Regions from separate parts of the Paenibacillus sp. FSL H3-0329 genome, predicted to be linked through region 1. Evidence: riboswitches for the same ligand, from Rfam matches in the RefSeq annotation. Region 1 holds a riboswitch; the other holds the start of a gene.
What was found. Region 1 has a riboswitch for glycine ahead of NSQ66_RS29845 (amino acid permease). Riboswitches for the same ligand answer to the same signal wherever they lie in the genome.
Positions count from the first base shown of each region.

Region 1 (9,391 bases):
CTTACTTTAAAGGGCAGTGCGCAGTTTGATGGTAACTATATTAAGATCGACCTGAGCCGTGAGGGATCGCTATTTTCAGGAATGCTCGCAGGAGTAACTTTAAATGATAAAGGTGAGCCCTATCTTGCAGAAGGTACTATTGTGGGAATAGACGCCAAGCTCACTCAACCAGGAGGCATTGATTTAAAAACACCACGCTGGATCAGTGACGGTGATGCCAACAAGGCGGTTGTTGTATTGCAGACCGAATGGCTAACTGAGCAACAAAAGGCAAGCCTGGCTTCCTCTGAATTGAGTATCCATGTGAAGCTTAACGGAATCGATGAACCGTATGTACTTAAATTTTCTCTCAAGCAAGCAGGATTAGTGCGTAACATTCAGCTGCCTGCTATAAAGAAAGACAACCAATTTGAAATCAAAACCACCCGTGTTGCTGCGGGAGAGACTTCTGTGCGTATCGCTTTAGCGGTTAAAGGGGTTGCCACCCAAGGCCAGGCTTTAGGATATGACATTTATGATAATCTGGGCAATAAATTAGAATCTATTGCAAGAGATTCTATTGCAGCAACTCAAAATACGGTTTCTGAAGATTTATTGTTCGAAGCGCCTCGCTCAGCCGCTGAATATCTAGTTATCAGACCTTATCAAGCCGTATTTGAAAAAGGCAACACCGGGGCTTATAAATTAGATGCCAAAGGCAATGTAGTTAAAAATTATAACAAGCAACTGGAGATCAAAATCCCTCTAAAATAATCGTTAACGCAGCTAGGAAAAGGGGATTACCTCTCCAGCCGAAGGCTTGAGGTAATCCCCTTTGTTCAATTGAAAGAAGGCTCATTATTACTGATCATTTATAGCTAAAAAGCGGATAGTAGCTGTTGTCCCCTTACCTTCAGAGCTACTATAATAAATTTCCCCGCCGTATTTTTCTACGATATTAAAGCAAATCATTAATCCTAAACCTGTTCCATTACTTTTTAATGAATAAAAAGGAGTGCCTAGCGACTTAACCTCAGCTTCCGACATCCCGCTTCCTTCATCGATGATTGTTATCTCAATAAAATTATTGTTCCTATTCGCCATAATAGAGACAGATTTACCAACTTCCGAAGCCTCTAAAGCATTTTTTATTATATTAATAAGCAGCTGCTTAAATTCAATTTTATTAATAGAAATCATGCAATCTTCTTCTACGTAGGTAACGATTTGATTATCAGATAACATTGCGTAGGAATGGAGCAATCCTGTAACACTTTCAAGTACATCCTTCACATCTACTTTTTCTAATTTTTGCTCTCCATTTGGCTTTGAAAGGGTTAGAAATTGCGAGATAATCTGTTCTACTGTGTTTAATTCATCAATCATTAATTTAAATTTTCTTTTCATAGGATCATCAAATGAAGGATCCTCATCAAAAAACTGCAAAAAACCTCTAACCACTGTCACTGGATTTCTAATTTCGTGCGCAACGGCAGCTGTTAATTGTCCAACCATCTTTAAACGCTCAGATTGCTGTAATTGTTCATAATAAAGCTGCTGTTTTTTCATCCGTTTAAATGATATTTGAAAAATGAAAAATAATAACACTTGAACCGCTATTATATTAATGAAATTGCCTAGCATATCATAATGTAAATATGTATATAAATCCCCTCTATCAATCAAGAGGATATAGCCAAATGTAACTACCATTAGTACCCCATTTATAATGAAGGAAAAATAGAACAATTTTAAATCAAAAAATAGAATAGACAGTGCAGGAATAAGACAAATGAGGATATAGGTAGTCCATGTTTGAGGATATAAAAAGAATAGCGTATAAAAATACGCAAATCCAAATAGAATGATAATCTTTCTAAAAGTATGTGTCTCATGCTCAGGGTAAATCCATAAACAAACCGTTAGAAACGCCACACATAAAAAATGAATGATATAACCAAAATCAATCCCATCTAACTCTAGGGTAGATAGTATCAATCCAAACATCATAAGAACGATGATCATTAACATTAATATGTAATAGGTTTTTCGATTCACCCGACTGTAGAACTCTCTCATGAATTCACCACTTTTAAATTGATTTTACCATTACGATAGTTATCTTACTTGTAAACTTATTGTCGAAATAAGAATTATATCAGTTGAAATAGTAATAAACAATAACTGAAAAAAACTGTAAACTCGATGATATTATAGTTTGTAAAAAACTAAAAAACCGGGAGATACCATTTTAACAGTATCTTCCGGTTTTCTGTTTAACTTTGCATATTCTTTAAGCAAACGTCCATGTAGGAACGCTTGAAACCGGCAAGGGCTCCCTGCCCAGTCGCGGTTGAATATAACCACGGCTTCTGCGCCGGTTAAAGCTTTCCTCATAAACTAGAGAGGTGTTTCGGTCCTGATTATTTTATTATCTCTTTCCCTCTTTCTTCTATTTATCGAATACAAAACAAATAATAAAATAAACCATAAAGGCGTCAACAATAATGCCGGACGAGTTTCATCAGCAAACAGCATAATTATGAGTATGATTGCAAACAAGGCTAGAACAACATAATTCACAAAAGGTGTGAACGGTGCCTTGAATTTTGATTTGGCCTGCAATTCCGGCTTCGTCTTTTTATATCGCAAATGGCAAATTAGAACGACGCCCCAAACCCAGATGAAACAAATGGCACTAATCGTTGTCACGATGCCAAAGGCCGTCTCCGGAATCAGCTTACTCAACAAAGCCCCTACAGATAAGACAAGCGTGGATATGAATAAAGCATTACTTGGTACATGATTTTTATTAAGCTTTGCAAAGTTGGCTGGAGCCTGGTCATTTCTGCTTAGATTGTATAGAATCCGGCTTGTTGAGAACATCCCGCTGTTACAAGCAGAAGCAGCTGAAGTTAATACAACGAAATTAATAACCCCCGCGGCAATCGGAATCCCCACTAAACTAAATGTTTTAACAAAAGGACTTTCTGCCGGGTTTAGTTCTGTCCAAGCGTTGATGCATAATAAGGCAATAATAGCACCCACGTAGAAAAATAGAATTCGTAAAGGTATTTTATTAATCGCCGATGGGATAGTTTTTTCTGGATTGGATGTTTCCGCTGCTGATACCCCCACCAATTCCACACCCACAAAAGCAAACACAACCATTTGAAATGAAAGTAAGAACCCGGAAATCCCGTTTGGAAATACTCCCCCATGTGCCCAAATATTACTGAGCGCAACCGTTCCGGTAGTTGTTTTGAATCCAATCACCAGTAAAACTACCCCTATGGCAATTAACGCGAGAATAGTGATTACCTTAATTAAAGCAAACCAAAATTCCAATTCGCCAAAGCTTTTTACAGTTAATAAATTGAGTCCTAATAAAATAATTAAACAAATGACTGCGGGTATCCATTGCGGGATATCAAACCAATATTGTACATAGACCCCAACAGCTATAATATCGGCCATAGCCGTCATGATCCAGCAAAACCAATAGGTCCATCCAGTTACAAACGCCGCCCGCGGTCCAAGATAGTCTTCGGCAATGTCTGTAAAAGATTGATAACCTGCTTTTGACAACAGAAGTTCTCCCAATGCCCTCATCACAAAGAAAATAGCGATACCCACGATTAAATAAGCAAAAATGATCGATGGTCCTGCCAGCTGTATAGCTTTTCCAGATCCTAAAAATAATCCGGTACCGATGGTTCCACCAATCGCAATGAGCTGAACATGTCGATTCTCTAAATCTCTCTTTAATTCTTGTGCTGCCATTTCGAACTCCCCCTTATGTGAAAAAAATAACAAGTGAAAATGATAACAAAAAAGAGATTGGATACGCTCCAATCTCTTAGGTATAAGAATAATAAATAAAATACATTTATTTATTCTGACGATGATCAGAATAACAAATGAATTATCTAGTACTCTTCTGTCCTTTTGCCTGAGATTGTGAACCCTTCGGCGCCGGGGGATTCCCCCACGGTCTCTCCAGAAGCTGCTCCTGCTATAGTGTGATCCATAGCAATCATAGCTTGCGAATTATTTAATTTTTATGTCGCTAACTTCATTTTTAATATTTTTCAATACTAATCATTGTCAAATATTTTGTCAATAACATTAATTACCGCTTTATTATTGTTCCATTAACTTTTATTGCACACAATTAAGGGCTTGTCAGCCAAGCCCCCAATTCTTCTGTCTGCAGGCACAACCTTCAATACGCTCTCCTTAGCACTCCATGACTGACTAACACCTTACATGTTTTCGTTTGAAGCCCAGCTGCGATTTATCAACTGCCTTTTGAATATTAATTGAAGCATTCAAAATCTTGCTTTTTGCACTACCGGTATGGACTTCCACCGGACCAACTTCCTTTGCAATCTCAACCGCTTTATCATGAAGCGGCAGATAGGATACGCCCACAGTGTAGATGAAATTGTTCATTGCGTATTTCGTTCGTTCAGGGGCATCATGAATCGTATTTTTAGCAAGCTCCAACATAGCGGCCAATTTTTCTGCGGAAAATTCACTGTCCGGGCGATTTCCGAGCAGCCAGCAGTAACAGTTCCAGCCCGCCGACATTTTCAACTCTATCTCACTTGCAATCCATTTATCAGAAACCTCTTGTGCAATATCCGTCTCCGCCAACGTTACTGCCACCACAAAGTCCGATAGCATATAAAAATAAGCCCCAGCAATCCACCGCTCAAAATCCGACTCTGTCATTGCTTTAGGCTCCGCGATCACCCCGGCAAAATACATAGCGTCATAATTTCCTGTAGCATAAAGCTGCTCGGCCAAGGGTTGATTATGTTTTATTTTTCTGAAGATAGGCTTCATCTGGCCTGTGGCCACACCAAAAAGCGGTTCGTGCGCGCCATTGGATAGATATATTTTCTTGGTGCGTTCCTTGCCGAGAGCTTCAAGCTCTTGCATGACCGTTTCTAAATCCATTGTTCGCACTTCCTTTTTTATGAATATTGGCTAGGGACTCAAACTTTACTTGAATATATCATAAAAGCCCTTATAAATATCTTCTTTTATACATCAAGGTAATTTGCCCCGCTATGTATTCAGCGCTATATTGGTTGCCATCCTTAATCCACCACATAATAATCCCCAGTAGTGAGGCTGCAATAATATCAACGGAGACTACCTCCTTAGTAGAGTCAATGTTCCTCGCGTTTCTTCGTTTTTCGACAGTATTTTTTAACAGGTTGGTCAAGTGGTTTTTGAAGCCTTTATGCTCAATCAATACAGCAAAAACTTTCCGGTATTCAAAAAAATAATTTAAAAAGGTGATCAGCTGCTCCTGTTCGTTGTTGCTCTTCATTTGTAATAGCGGTTCAACCTTCATGGATAGGTCATCGAAGATTTCATGTACGATCTGGCGCAATAAATCGTTAATATCCTCATAATGCAAATAAAACGTTGCGCGATTTAGTTCCGCGCGGTTGGCGATTTTTTGGACGGTCAATTGCGAAATCTCCACATTGTCGGCCAATAATGAAAAAACAGCGTTTTTCAACATCTTTTTTGAGCGAATGGCTCGTGGGTCAACTCTTTTATGTTCAGTCATTTCATCCCTCTATTATCGTTTAAATGGCCTTTCATCAACTAATTTGCCTATTCTGTCGATTAGTCGACATTTTCAATAAAATTGCAAATAGGAATACTTTTTAAATCCTGATATGATTTATTTTATTGACACTATGTCGAAAAAGCAATGAAGAGAGGACTGCAACATGCAAGAAGACACTAAGAACATAAATAAAGGGATCTTACTAACCATCTTAATCTTTGGTTGTTTCTTATCCACACTCAATCAGACGCTTTTAAATGTCGCCTTAAGTAGTTTGATGGATGTTTTTGATGTCACAGCAACAACCGTACAATGGATTTCAACAGGATTTATGCTGATCAACGGGATTTTGATTCCGATTACGGCCTATTTAATGAAACGTTTTACAACACGGCAATTATTTATAAGTGCCATGTCATTTTTATTAATCGGTTCTATAATTTGTGCAGCAGCGCCGAGCTTTAGTCTACTCTTAATCGGACGGATGATCCAAGCTGCCGGTGCTGGCATTATAATGCCGCTCATGATGAGTGTTGTGCTCGCGATCTTCCCCGTTGAAAAACGTGGCAGCGCTATGGGACTGCTTGGGCTGGCGATGATATTCGCTCCTGCTATTGGGCCGACCCTTGCGGGATTTGTTGTCGAATACCACTCTTGGCGCTGGTTATTTATCGGGCTTATTCCACTTGTCCTCATTGTTATAGCGTTGGCGTTCAAGTATTTAGTGAATGTATCTGAGACGTCTAAGTCGAAGCTTGATGTGGTAAGTGTTCTTTTATCAACCGTCGGATTCGGCTTAATTTTATACGGCTTCAGTAGTGCAGGAAGTAAAGGCTGGGATGATGTAATCGTGATCCTAACCTTAGGGATTGGGGTCGTGGTAACAGCCGTATTCTGTCTTCGACAAATCAAATCGGATGATCCACTGCTAAACCTGTCGGTCTTCAAAAATAAAGTGTTTACGATGACATCTCTTATTAACGTATTAATCACAATGATGATGTACGCAGATATGATCTTATTGCCTATTTATCTGCAGAATGGTCGCGGGTTTACAGCATTTGATGCAGGACTACTATTGTTGCCGGGCGCACTCGTAAATGCGTTCATGTCACCCGTCACCGGTAAATTATACGACCGTTTCGGTGCAAAACCGCTGTTCATCATTGGCCTATTGTTTATTATTCCATCTATGTGGGCGGTAACAGATTTATCTGAATCGACCACGTATACTTATCTAATGATTCGTACCATAGGCCTGCGAATTGGATTAAGCTTCATTACTATGCCACTCAATACAGCCGGACTAAATGCGTTGCCCAAACAACTCGGCACTCATGGTACAGCTGTGAATAATACCGTTCGCCAAATTGCCGGGGCCATTGGTACTGCTGTCGTAATTACAATTTATACAGTGCAGGCAACCAGTCATGCAACTACACTGATGCAGAATAATCCCTCCGCTACTCCTGAGATCCTTAAATCCCTTACATCGATTCTTGGGGCAAGTGACGCCTACTACTTCATGATGATTTTATCCATTGCCGCATTTGTTATAACATTATTTATGCCCACGAAAAACAAGCTCATGATTGAAAAGAAAGCAAACCTAGTTAGCAAGGAACCTCAGTTGTAACTAGTAATTGCAGAGTAAATGAAGAAAAGCCATTCCTTAGCGGAGTGGCTTTTGTTATGAATGGCTTGCTTTGGATCATTGGAGCACGTATTCCTACGAGCATCAATATTTCCTTATCCATATCAGTATCCCCCTCTCCATATCAAATGTGTAGAATCTATTATAAAAACGAAAAAATATTTAAACTTTACACATAAGTTAATATATGGTATTTTAATAGTGTTATTAAAAGGAATATTAATCCATAATAAGGAGCTGATTCCATTCATGAAACTATCTTTAAAAAAGAGATTGATGCTTGTTGGAACCTTTGTTTCAGTCTTTCTTTTTTCTTTTGTTTCCCAAGCATATGCGACTAATTTAATTGGCTACCCTACAGCTACACAAGCTAAGAATAATTGGTGCTGGGCTGCGACCAGCGTTACCATACTTCAATATTACGGAATCTCTGTAAGCCAATGTTCTTTTTATGATCATGTGAAGGGAACCTCCGGCTGTACAACAGACGAGAGTGAATCTTATGGAACTGTTCAAGAAGGCATTCATGATTATGGTGTCTCCAGTTGGAATCATACAGGAGCACTATCTTACAGCGATGTAAAAAACCAGATTGATAATGTTGGCAGTCCTATATATGTAAGCTGGAAATGGAATAGTGCTACCGGTGGCGGGCACGCAGTAGTTATCTATGGGTACGACACATATAGTGGAAATGATTGGATTCAACACATGAACCCGAGTGGGGGCACAAAAACCTCCATGTTATACACCAACATTAAAGGTGGCTCCAGCTACGATAGAACCTGGAGATGGGGACTTCATGGCTTCAACAAATATATTTAAGGAGGGCTTCCCATTAAGAAAACGCTGCTGTTAACTGTAACTTCATTCGTTTTATTTCTGACTTTTTTCTCACCTGTATGGGCTCAGACCGTAACTGAAGATGTTGTTTCTTTTGCAAATACAGAAGGATTAACATTGATTAAAGAAGGGCTATCTAAAGATCCTGAAGGGTATGGTTACAAGAATGAAGCAGAGATTAGTGAAATTACCGTAGGTCAAGGAATGCAGATTCATTTTATTGATGGTGCTAAGCTTAGGGCGGCTTCCGATAGTCTGATTGAAACGGTCACACCCCAAGACAACTGGGAGTTTCTTATTTTATCGGGCGGAATACCCAAATCTAAAATGATCATTCAAAAGGATTCAAACGGGTCCTATCAAGTTACTGAGTTTGGAGGAAATCCTAATACTTTGGCCTATGCTATTCATTCACTAGAAGCTGAGGGTGAAGTGAGTGAGCCTACACTTATCCGTGAGCGGGACGAATATATAGCTGCCTTCAAGAAAGACAATCAGGAACTAATCATCGCCCCACAACAAGCCTCATCAGCAGAAACAAAAGGACTAAGCAATATTTCGGAGCCTCAAGCACCCGGGCATTTAATTGATGTGTTACAAACGATGCAGAACGATTCTTCCGATGACGAGCAGGATGGGTCGGGAACCATTGCTTCCGCATATTATGCGGACGATAATAATCATCTAACAAGGTCTATCACCATTAGCGCCATTATTGCTCTAGTAGCGGTATTTGTGTTCTGGGCCTATCTCAGAAGACGTAAACAACCTAAATAAATGTAAAAATAAGTAGGCCGCCCTCCTTCATTGGATTGCGGCCTACTTTGATAGATAGTACCTCTAAAAAGCCTCCCTCTCCCCATATGATTAGGACATAAAGGCTGCCAAAGACCTCGTTAGCATAACACCATTTGTAATGGTATCTTGCGGCTAAACATCTCGTCCAGTACCCATGCCACTTTTATACATTTTTTCTGCTTCAATAGGACTTTCTTTTGCCGTGATATGATACGGAATTACCCGATAAACTTGAACCGGACCGCCAAATACAGCCGATCTATACTTTTCCACATGCTGCTTGGACAAGGGGCGATTATAATAACCCGGTACGTATTTATTGATCAATTCCTGAAGTACGTGTGTGGCTTCATCCAAATCTGAAATCGGTTCTGCTTGTCCAAAAATCATTACGCTCATGTAAGCTGTATCCGTTTTGGCTGGTACCGGGTCTGTAATAGTTCCGTATTCCTCACATACCGTAAAACATACCTCCGGATTATCACGCATGACCTGATTACGTCTTCCATCTCCAGCCCCGTGAA
Region 1 covers NZ_CP150150.1:6,754,794-6,764,184, forward strand. Annotated here, with positions in the region: gene NSQ66_RS29835 (DUF5643 domain-containing protein) at 1-753, shown strand, start outside; gene NSQ66_RS29840 (HAMP domain-containing sensor histidine kinase) at 841-2,010, opposite strand; gene NSQ66_RS29845 (amino acid permease) at 2,380-3,762, opposite strand; glycine riboswitch at 3,910-3,992, opposite strand; gene NSQ66_RS29850 (DNA alkylation repair protein) at 4,237-4,944, opposite strand; gene NSQ66_RS29855 (TetR-like C-terminal domain-containing protein) at 5,015-5,569, opposite strand; gene NSQ66_RS29860 (DHA2 family efflux MFS transporter permease subunit) at 5,736-7,208, shown strand; gene NSQ66_RS29865 (hypothetical protein) at 7,186-7,329, opposite strand; gene NSQ66_RS29870 (C39 family peptidase) at 7,476-8,051, shown strand; gene NSQ66_RS29875 (hypothetical protein) at 8,187-8,846, shown strand; gene NSQ66_RS29880 (pyridoxamine 5'-phosphate oxidase family protein) at 9,000-9,391, opposite strand, start outside.

Region 2 (9,391 bases), 440 kb from region 1:
AATGTCAATAATCATTTTTTCTAAGGAAGCTTCAGAGTTATCTGAAGTGTACACATTATAAAATGCTGTGATTTGTTGAAGTCCCTTATCTGATATGTACTTTATAATAGATTCATATGTACTTTGTACTCCAACAGGGTTCCCCATGAATCTGCAGGATAGGGCATTAACTAAGTGGAAAATTTTTTTGTGTTTATAAGTTTGATCTGATGGAAAAGGCTTATTGAGAGGAATCATAATCTCCATGTCCATTAAATATTCCCCATTAACAATCTCCGCCGAGAATGTGCTCGTAATAAGGGGTCCTGCTTTCACTGCTTGATATTTTTCTATTATTTTTGCAGTTTGAGCTATTTCTATTTGTAATTCTTCTTGATTCATCTTCTTTCTAACGGAAAGGACATTTTCAAGCAAAATTTCTTGATTTTTTTGAATTTCAAACAATTCAGCACCTCCTAAAAAAGATCATAACTATGTGAATTTTCACAAACCTATCGTAATTGTTAAACTCCCTGATGAGTGGATTAATAACTTTATAGTAACTAGAATATCTATTAAGATACATATCCCTCAGTACATATTCCCTTTTGAGTTAATCTGTGCTAAAATATATTTTTTTTACAATAAATCCACTTTATTTAACAATTTTTTATCTTTTTGATCTAACACAAACCTCACGACTTATGTCATTGTTTTCTTTTGAATGGAGTGTTATGCTCTGTTTAATTAATACCATAAGTTGGGAGAATGGTTTGTTTTGGATATTCTTGAATGTGAACGAGCTTGGTTTACGGTAGATGATGTAGATAAAAAATCTAATAATTCCTTGTGTGAATTTTGCCAACCTTGGAGTAACCTCAAAACAGAAAAATCCTTTTCTATAGAAGAGCTGGTTCCCTACGAGGTATTGGTTGAAGTACTACATTCAGAATTGGCGAAAGTAACGGAATTTCTCTTATTGCCCTTTGTTTTTTTCTTAACAGATCAAGCCGGCAATATTATTAATATTGTTGCTCCTTTCGAAGCGTTTCAGAAGAAAGTAGATCATTTTGGAATTAGGAGTGGAACTAACCTTTCGAAGCAATTCTCTGGAGTAAATGCAGTTTCACTAGCGATGGAGGTTAAATCAATTGCAGTAGTGCGTGGAGAAGAGCATAGTATGCCAATGTTTAAAGAGTGGAATTGTGTATGCGCTCCTATAATGATAAATGGTTGTATATGTGGATATATCGACATTTCATTTGAAGCCGAGAGGCAAATTGGCTTTTCGATTCTCTTTATTAAACAATTATCCGAAAAGATTGTTCTGAAGTTGAAGGAACGAAGCCCAAAGTTAATTGAGTACAGATTTCAGGAAAAGTGTGATTCGTATCGATTATCGCCCAGAGAAAGGGAGGTAGCGTATCACTGGTCACTAAGAAAAGGTGCGTTGCAAATTTCCAATGACCTTAATGTGAAAGAGGGGACTGTGCGGAATATCGTTAAGAGTATTTATAGTAAGATGGATATCAGCGAGAGATGGGAATTGATAGAAATACTTAAGTTGTAAATTTTGATGATAAACATCAAAATACTCGTTTGTACATAAGATATAAAAGCCATCCTCCGAAATTAATCAACAACGGAGGATGGCTTTTATCTGTCTAGAACATTTTTTTGATAAGTACTTAACCGCAAGAACAATTCAAAACTGGCTTACGCGCAGCCTGTGTCTCATCCAAACGGCTAATCTCTGTGGTATGCGGTGCGTTGATTACAATTTCTGGTGTCTCCTGCGCTTCTTTCACAATCTGAATCATCGTATCGATGAAGCCGTCGAGCGTTTCTTTACTTTCGGTTTCCGTCGGCTCGATCATCATGCATTCCTCAACAGTCAGAGGGAAGTACACGGTTGGCGGGTGGTAGCCGAAGTCGAGCAATCGTTTAGCAACGTCTAAGGTGCGCACGCCATATTGCTTGAGGTTTTTGCCGGACATCACGAATTCATGCTTACATACACCCGGATATGGGATTTCAAAATACGGCGCCAGACGGTGCATCATATAGTTCGCATTCAGCACAGCATTTTCGGATACCTCACGCAGTCCGTCTGGACCATAGGTCCGGATATAGGCATAGGCACGAACCAGAATACCAAAGTTTCCATAAAAAGCTTTCACGCGTCCAATAGATTCAGGACCACCGAAGTGAAGTGAGAAGCTGCTATCTTCATTCTTTACCACAGTAGGTTGTGGCAAGAATGGAATGAGGATAGATTTTACGCCGACTGGTCCGGCTCCAGGGCCGCCACCGCCATGTGGGGTGCTCATTGTCTTATGCAAGTTCAGATGCACAACGTCAAAGCCCATGTCGCCAGGGCGGGTAATGCCCATAATGGCATTGGAGTTGGCTCCATCGTAATAGAGTAAGCCCCCTGCTTCATGCACGATCTCAGCAATCTCGACAATTTGGGTCTCGAACAAGCCGAGTGTGCTTGGGTTAGTCAGCATCAGTGCGGCTGTGTCGCTACCGACGGCTGCCTTCAGTGCTTCAAGATCAACCATTCCTTTATCTGTGGAAGGGATCGTGATCGTTTCAAGTCCTGCTGCTGAGGCACTAGCAGGATTGGTTCCGTGCGAGGAATCCGGCACGATAACCTTAGTACGCGTCTCGCCGCGACTTTCATGGTAGGCGCGGATCATCATGAGGCCGGTCCATTCACCATGAGCACCTGCGGCAGGCTGTAAGGATACTGCATCCATGCCCGTCAGCGCGGACAGATCATTTTGTAGGGTATACATTAATTCCAGTGCGCCTTGAATACTTTCTTCCGGTTGGTAGGGATGAATTTTGGCGAAGCCGGAGAAGCGGGCAACATCTTCGTTAATCTTCGGATTGTATTTCATCGTGCATGAACCGAGTGGATAGAAGCCATTGTCTACACCAAAGTTGCGACGTGAAAGAGAAGTGTAGTGACGAATGACATCCACTTCCGATACTTCTGGAAGTACGACGGGTTCGCTACGGAGTAAATCCGATGGAATTAGGGATTCCAAGGTTTCTTCCTGCGGCACATCGCATAGTGGCAAAGAATAGGCCGAACGGCCCGGACGGCTTAATTCAAAAATTAGACTTTGCTCCGGTTTCATAAACAGCCCTCCAGTGCGCTAGCGAATTGGTCGATTTCGGTTTTGCTTCTTTTTTCCGTTACGGCAACCAGCATATGTCCAGCAAGTTCAGGATAATCACGACCCAGATCATAACCCCCAAGATAACCTTCCTTCAGCAGCTTCGAATTAATAGAGGCCACACTGCTGCCTTCAGGAAGCTTCACGACAAATTCGTTAAAGAATGGGGAGGAGAAGGCAAGTTCAGCACCTGTTAGTCCGCTGAGTTTATTAGCAGCGTAATGGCTTTTGCGAATATTTAGCTCGCCTACTTCACGCATGCCTTCTTTGCCCATAACGGACAAGTAGACGGATGCGCAGAGAGCCAGCAGCGCCTGATTGGAGCAGATATTCGATGTCGCTTTTTCACGACGAATATGCTGCTCACGCGCTTGAAGTGTAAGAACGAAGCCACGTTTACCGTTACGGTCTACCGTTTGGCCAACGATCCGGCCTGGCATGCGGCGCATCAGGTGATCAGCTACGGCAAAGAATCCGCAAGTTGGACCCCCGAGAGAAGCTGGAATACCAAGTGGCTGAGCATCACCCACTACGATGTCGGCTCCAAGTTTGCCCGGAGTTTCAAGTACACCTAGAGCTATTGGGTTCGCGCTGACTACAAGAAGACCTTTAACCGCGTGAATCAGCGGCTCAACCGAGCGAAGATCCTCGATGCTGCCGAAGAAGTTAGGCGATTGAATAAGCACTGCGGCAGTATCTCCATCGATAGCTTCAGCGAGTTTAGCTTGATCGGTAACACCGTCTTTATAGTCAATCTCCACCACCTCCAGACCCCAAGCATTAGCCGAAGTACATAGCACTTGGCGAGCCTCAGGATGAACGGTACGGGAGACGATTAATTTTTTGCGTTTGGTAGCACCAGCCGCGAGAACCGCTGCTTCGGATAAAGCTGTAGCGCCATCATACATACTGGCATTGGCAACTTTCATACCGGTTAGTTCGCAAATGTAGGATTGGAATTCGAAGATCGCTTGCAGCTCACCTTGGCTGATCTCCGGTTGATAAGGAGTGTAGGCAGTGTAGAATTCAGAACGGGAAATGACATGGTTGATGACCACAGGGATGTGATGATCGTATAATCCGGCGCCGAGGAAGCTGGCGTGAGAATCAAAGTCGGCATTTTGGTCAGCCAAACCTTTCATGTGGCGCAGCAGGGCGTATTCATCGAGTGGTTCAGACATCGGCATAGTGCCTTGGTAACGTACCGCTTCAGGAATATCGGAGAACAGCTCATCTATAGACTGAATCCCGACGGCCTCCATCATCTCTACGCGGTCCTGTTCTGTCATGGGCAGATAACGGTGCTTCATTAAGGTTTCACTCCTTGGCTTTTTTTAAATATAAGAAAGTACAATTTTCACGCTATACTTTATCCTTCTATTTCTCGCTTAAAAGCTCACCGTCCTTATATGGACGCTAAAGGCGTTTATACTTGTAAAAAGGGGCCTTAATCACTACAGCCTTAAGCTGCTTGCCGCGTATCTCTACGTAAACCTCTGTGCCTATTTCACTGTAAGCAGCATCAATCAAAGCCAACCCCAGGTTGCGTTTCAGCGTAGGGGACTGTGTTCCGGTTGTGACCTCACCAATCTTAACCCCATCTGCCCAAACAGGATAATGGGAGCGTGGAATGCCTCGATCAATCATTTCTAGGCCGACAAGGCGACGGGGAATCCCAGTTTCTTTTTGCTGTATTAGTGCATCGCGTCCGATAAAGTCTATTTTGTCCAGCTTCACGAAGAACTGTACTCCTGCTTCAAGCGGGGTGATGTCAGCGGATAGCTCCTGACCGTACAGTGGTAATTTTGCCTCAAAACGCAGGGTATCCCGTGCACCCAGTCCAGCAGGTGTTAATCCGTGGGGCGCGCCTGCTGCAAGCAGTCCGTTCCATAACGTTTCTGCACCTTCCAGCGGAGCGTAGATCTCGAAGCCATCTTCACCGGTATAACCCGTACGGGAGATAAGTACCTCTACACCGCAAACGGTGGCGCGTTCGATGAAATGGAAAGGCTTGAGTGTTGAAATAGGAGCATCAGTAACTTCCGCGAGAATGGTCTCTGCCAGAGGACCCTGCAAGGCGAGCAAAAGCGTCTCGTCAGAGACATTAGTGAGCGTGACTTCACCGAATTCAGAGCTCAGATGCTCTTGCAGCCACTGGAAGTCTTTGTCGATGTTGGAGGCATTAACGACGAGCATATAATGCCCTTCGCTTAGGCGATACACGAGTAGATCGTCGACAACTCCGCCATTTGGATAACAGAGCAGCGTATATTGCGCCGCACCATCTGTGAGGCGGCTGACATCATTGGTTGTCATTTTTTGCAAAAAGGCTTCTGCACCGCTCCCAATCACCATGAATTCACCCATATGCGAGACATCGAACAGCCCAGCCTGCTGGCGAACGGCTTCATGCTCTTTTACGATACCTGTAAACTGTACTGGCAGCTCCCAGCCACCGAAGTCAATGCATCTGGATTCCGCATAAGCGGAATAGAGATCATAAAAAGGTGTTCTTCTCAAAGCATCCATGTCGTCACTCCCCTTGATCTGATTACATACGAAAAAAGGACAGGCAGAAGCAATCATGCATAAATGCACAAATCGCTTTCTGCTCTGTCCTTTGTACCTGAGAGTTACCCTGCCGTAACTAGCTTGCAGGTTTCCCCGTTGGTGATCTGACGCATCTAGCCTTGCGTCTGATGCTCTCCAGAGATACGTCCGACAAAGGTCCTTTTGCCTGAGAGATTCACCCCTGTTAGGGCTTACTCCTTCGGCGCCGTCTTCAAGTGAGACAGTCTCTCCCTATGCCATCATCCGCAACTATATTTATTTCAAATATAAGAAAGTATATGGTTCACATTAAACATTATCCTTATATTTCTCCGAGAAACGGTTATTGTCTATAAAAAGACGACAACGTCATTTCTTCTTGTATGTCTCCATTAAACGGGTATAGTCGGGCGCTGTCAACAAGAAAACGTCGAAAAAATGACAAATTTAAATTTCCTGTTAGTAATATTGACATTGTGAGCCGGGATAACTTAGGCTATAACTAAATTTAGAACTCCAAATTGGAAATGAGGCGGCTTGAAATGAGTGAAGTATTAGACAACCTTCTTTACAGCGAAGAGCATGAATGGGCACAGCAAGTAGAAGGACGAGTAGTACGTGTTGGGATTACGGACCATGCTCAGCATTTATTAGGCGACATCGTATTTGTTGAGTTTCCTGAGGTAGGATCAACCATTTCGGCCGGTGACAGCGTAGGCAGTATCGAATCCGTTAAGACGGTATCGGAATTGTATTCGCCCGTCTCTGGGACGGTTACCAAGGTGAATGATGGATTAGAAGCTAGTCCGGAGCTTATCAATGATCAGCCATATGGCGGGGGTTGGATTTTTGAGATTGAAGTTGATGGAGAATATGCTGATGCTGTAAAAGGTCTGTTAGATGCAGCCGGTTATAGCGCGTTAGTTGCTGAATAATTGGAAATTGGGGACGGGAAATAGTCTGATCAAGTGTGATGTTTTTAGCAGCAAGTTTCTGTGATTTGGGGACTTGCTGTTTGTGTTTCTTATGTAGATTGTGCGAGTATTCGTAAACTCAATCGAGTGGTTTGAGGGTCTAGTGGAGTATGGAATTAGGGAAAACCTCCCTCATTTTAGACGATTATAGCTTGAGAGTTAGGGTTTTAGGCAATTCCTCCCTAATCATCTCGGTAAAACCACTATTTCAGACTAAAAAGAGTAATAATCAGGGAGTAATTCCCTCATTCCGCGATTGGATACGATAATAGGTGAATAATCAGGGAGGTTTTCCCTAATTAAATTAGGTGAAACCCCTTTGTTGGTCAATGTGGCAATTGAAATGGCCTTAGCCGCCGAACTTAGCTCTGAGCACAAACAACTATATTTTATTCCACCTCTTGAAGCTGTCGAAGTACAATGATCTCTACGCGTCGATTTTTTTGTTTGCCTGCTACCGTAGTATTATCTGCTGTTGGTCGGGTATCGGCATAACCTGCATATTGAAAAGTGTCCGGGTTCAGTCCTTCATTATCTAAGAAAAAGCGCAGCACAGAAAGCGCACGAGCACCCGATAGCTCCCAATTGTCGTTATAACGGGAAGCTGATGACACTGGTGTATTATCCGTATGTCCTTCAATGCTGATCGTTGCCCCGATATCTTTGAATAAGCCAGACAACTGCTGAAGAGCAGGAAGGGCTGGTGACTTCACATCTGCTTTACCCACATCAAAAAGAAAACGGTCGCTGAGCGTGATTTCTATGCCCTGCGGTTTGTCGGCTACAAATATTTGTTCACCGAGATTATTCTCCTCCACATAGTGGGTGATCACACCCATTAACTCAGCAAGCTTCGCCTCTTGTTCTCGAAAAGCCAACTCCCGTGCTGAAGGTGTTTCATTCTCCGTTTGTTTATCAGAACCGTCATTTGGTTTTGCAGTTGCGTTCCCATTCCCATCTGTACTCTCTGGTTTGTTGTCGGGGGTCTTTCCAGCATCTAAAATACCATCTCCGCCTTCAAGAACAGTGCTGCTCGACTTGAAAGTCTGGGATAAAGAGCCGGTTACGATATTGTATTTGTCAGTGTCCAGGCTGCTCATCGCATACAATATAACGAAAAATATAAGTAAAAGCGTAATTAGATCTGCGTAAGTAATCATCCAACGATCACGGCTTTCTCGATTCTCTACCCGCCGTTTGCGCCGGTCTCTTTGTCTCATATAAAACCTCTTGCTTCTGCACGGTCATCTGTGGTGGTGTCTGAAATGAAGGAGTTCAGTTTTTTACGCACCAGCAACGGATGATCCCCGTTTTGTAGAGAAAGAATGCCTACTAGCAGCATCTCCATGCTATGCAGCTCACTTTGGCTGCGGGATTTGATTTTGGAAGCAATGGGTAAAAATATTAGATTAGCGATGGCTACTCCGTACAGTGTTGCAGTGAACGCTACTGCGATAGAGGTACCTAGATTTGATGGGTCTGTAAGGTTGCCCAGTACCCTAATGAGTCCCATAACTGTACCGATGATCCCCATCGTTGGAGCATATCCGCCAGCGGCTTCAAAAATCTTGGCGTAGCTTTCATGCTTCAATTCTTTCGCATCCATTTCCAATTCCAAAATCTGTCTTACCTGCTCAGGGTCAGTGCCATCGACGATAAGCAGCAGTCCTTCGCGCGTAAAGGAATCGGGATGTGCTTCCGCTTGTTTTTCGAGCATTAAAACGCCGCCGCGGCGGGCCACTGTGGCCATTGCGATAAGCTCTTCTGCCTTCTCTTCATCACGTTCAGGATTGCGGCCAAAAGCCATGCGCAGAGCGGTGGGAATGGAGCGTAGCTTAGCTGCCGGGAAGCTGATCATTACGGCGGCAATCGTACCTCCAAATACAATCAAAGCTGCATTAAGCTGCAGCAGTCCGGAAAGGCTTCCGCCTTCCCAGAGGTAGCCGCCGATTAGCGCAGCCAGTCCGGCCACTAGGCCGATTATTGCGGTAATATCCATGCTTCAAGCTCCTAACATTTCTGTGTATTATGGTTTGCATCGATCTAAGCAACACTGTATAATGAACGGGAACACATATTCTTATCTTCCATATTTTTTACTATCGTATGGAGAGAGAAGATTCAGACAACAATTATAATATATTAATCTAGTTTAGACGATAGAGGGGAGACGGGCAAATGAGTGATATTGTCGTCAGTACGAAGACTTTTGAATTGGAGTCCGAGTATACACCCCAGGGCGATCAGCCTCATGCCATAGATGAATTACTACAAGGCATCCGGCAGGGTAAGAAGCACCAGACGCTGCTGGGAGCGACAGGTACAGGGAAGACCTTTACTGTCGCGCAAGTTATTTCCAAATTAAATCGCCCCACGCTGGTTATTGCGCATAACAAGACACTGGCTGCCCAGCTGGCAAGTGAGTTTAAGGAGTTTTTCCCGAATAATTCGGTAGACTATTTCGTCAGCTACTACGACTATTACCAACCAGAGGCGTACATTCCCTCCTCCGATACTTATATTGAGAAAGATTCCAGCATTAACGAAGAGATTGATAAACTTCGCCACTCCGCGACAAGCTCCTTGTTCGAACGGCGTGACGTTATTATTGTAGCGAGTGTGTCTTGTATTTACGGTCTCGGTTCACCAATGGAATACGGAAGCTTGCTGTTGTCCTTGCGGGTTGGGATGGAGAAGCCG
Region 2 covers NZ_CP150150.1:6,316,608-6,325,998, reverse strand. Annotated here, with positions in the region: gene NSQ66_RS28005 (hypothetical protein) at 1-444, opposite strand, end outside; gene NSQ66_RS28000 (helix-turn-helix transcriptional regulator) at 758-1,549, shown strand; gene gcvPB (aminomethyl-transferring glycine dehydrogenase subunit GcvPB) at 1,668-3,128, opposite strand; gene gcvPA (aminomethyl-transferring glycine dehydrogenase subunit GcvPA) at 3,125-4,477, opposite strand; gene gcvT (glycine cleavage system aminomethyltransferase GcvT) at 4,584-5,696, opposite strand; glycine riboswitch at 5,883-5,981, opposite strand; gene gcvH (glycine cleavage system protein GcvH) at 6,260-6,652, shown strand; gene NSQ66_RS27975 (flagellar motor protein MotB) at 7,081-7,911, opposite strand; gene NSQ66_RS27970 (flagellar motor protein) at 7,908-8,690, opposite strand; gene uvrB (excinuclease ABC subunit UvrB) at 8,870-9,391, shown strand, end outside.
Region 2: it holds a riboswitch for glycine, as region 1 does, so the genes downstream of both, gcvT (glycine cleavage system aminomethyltransferase GcvT) here and NSQ66_RS29845 (amino acid permease) in region 1, are expected to answer to the same signal.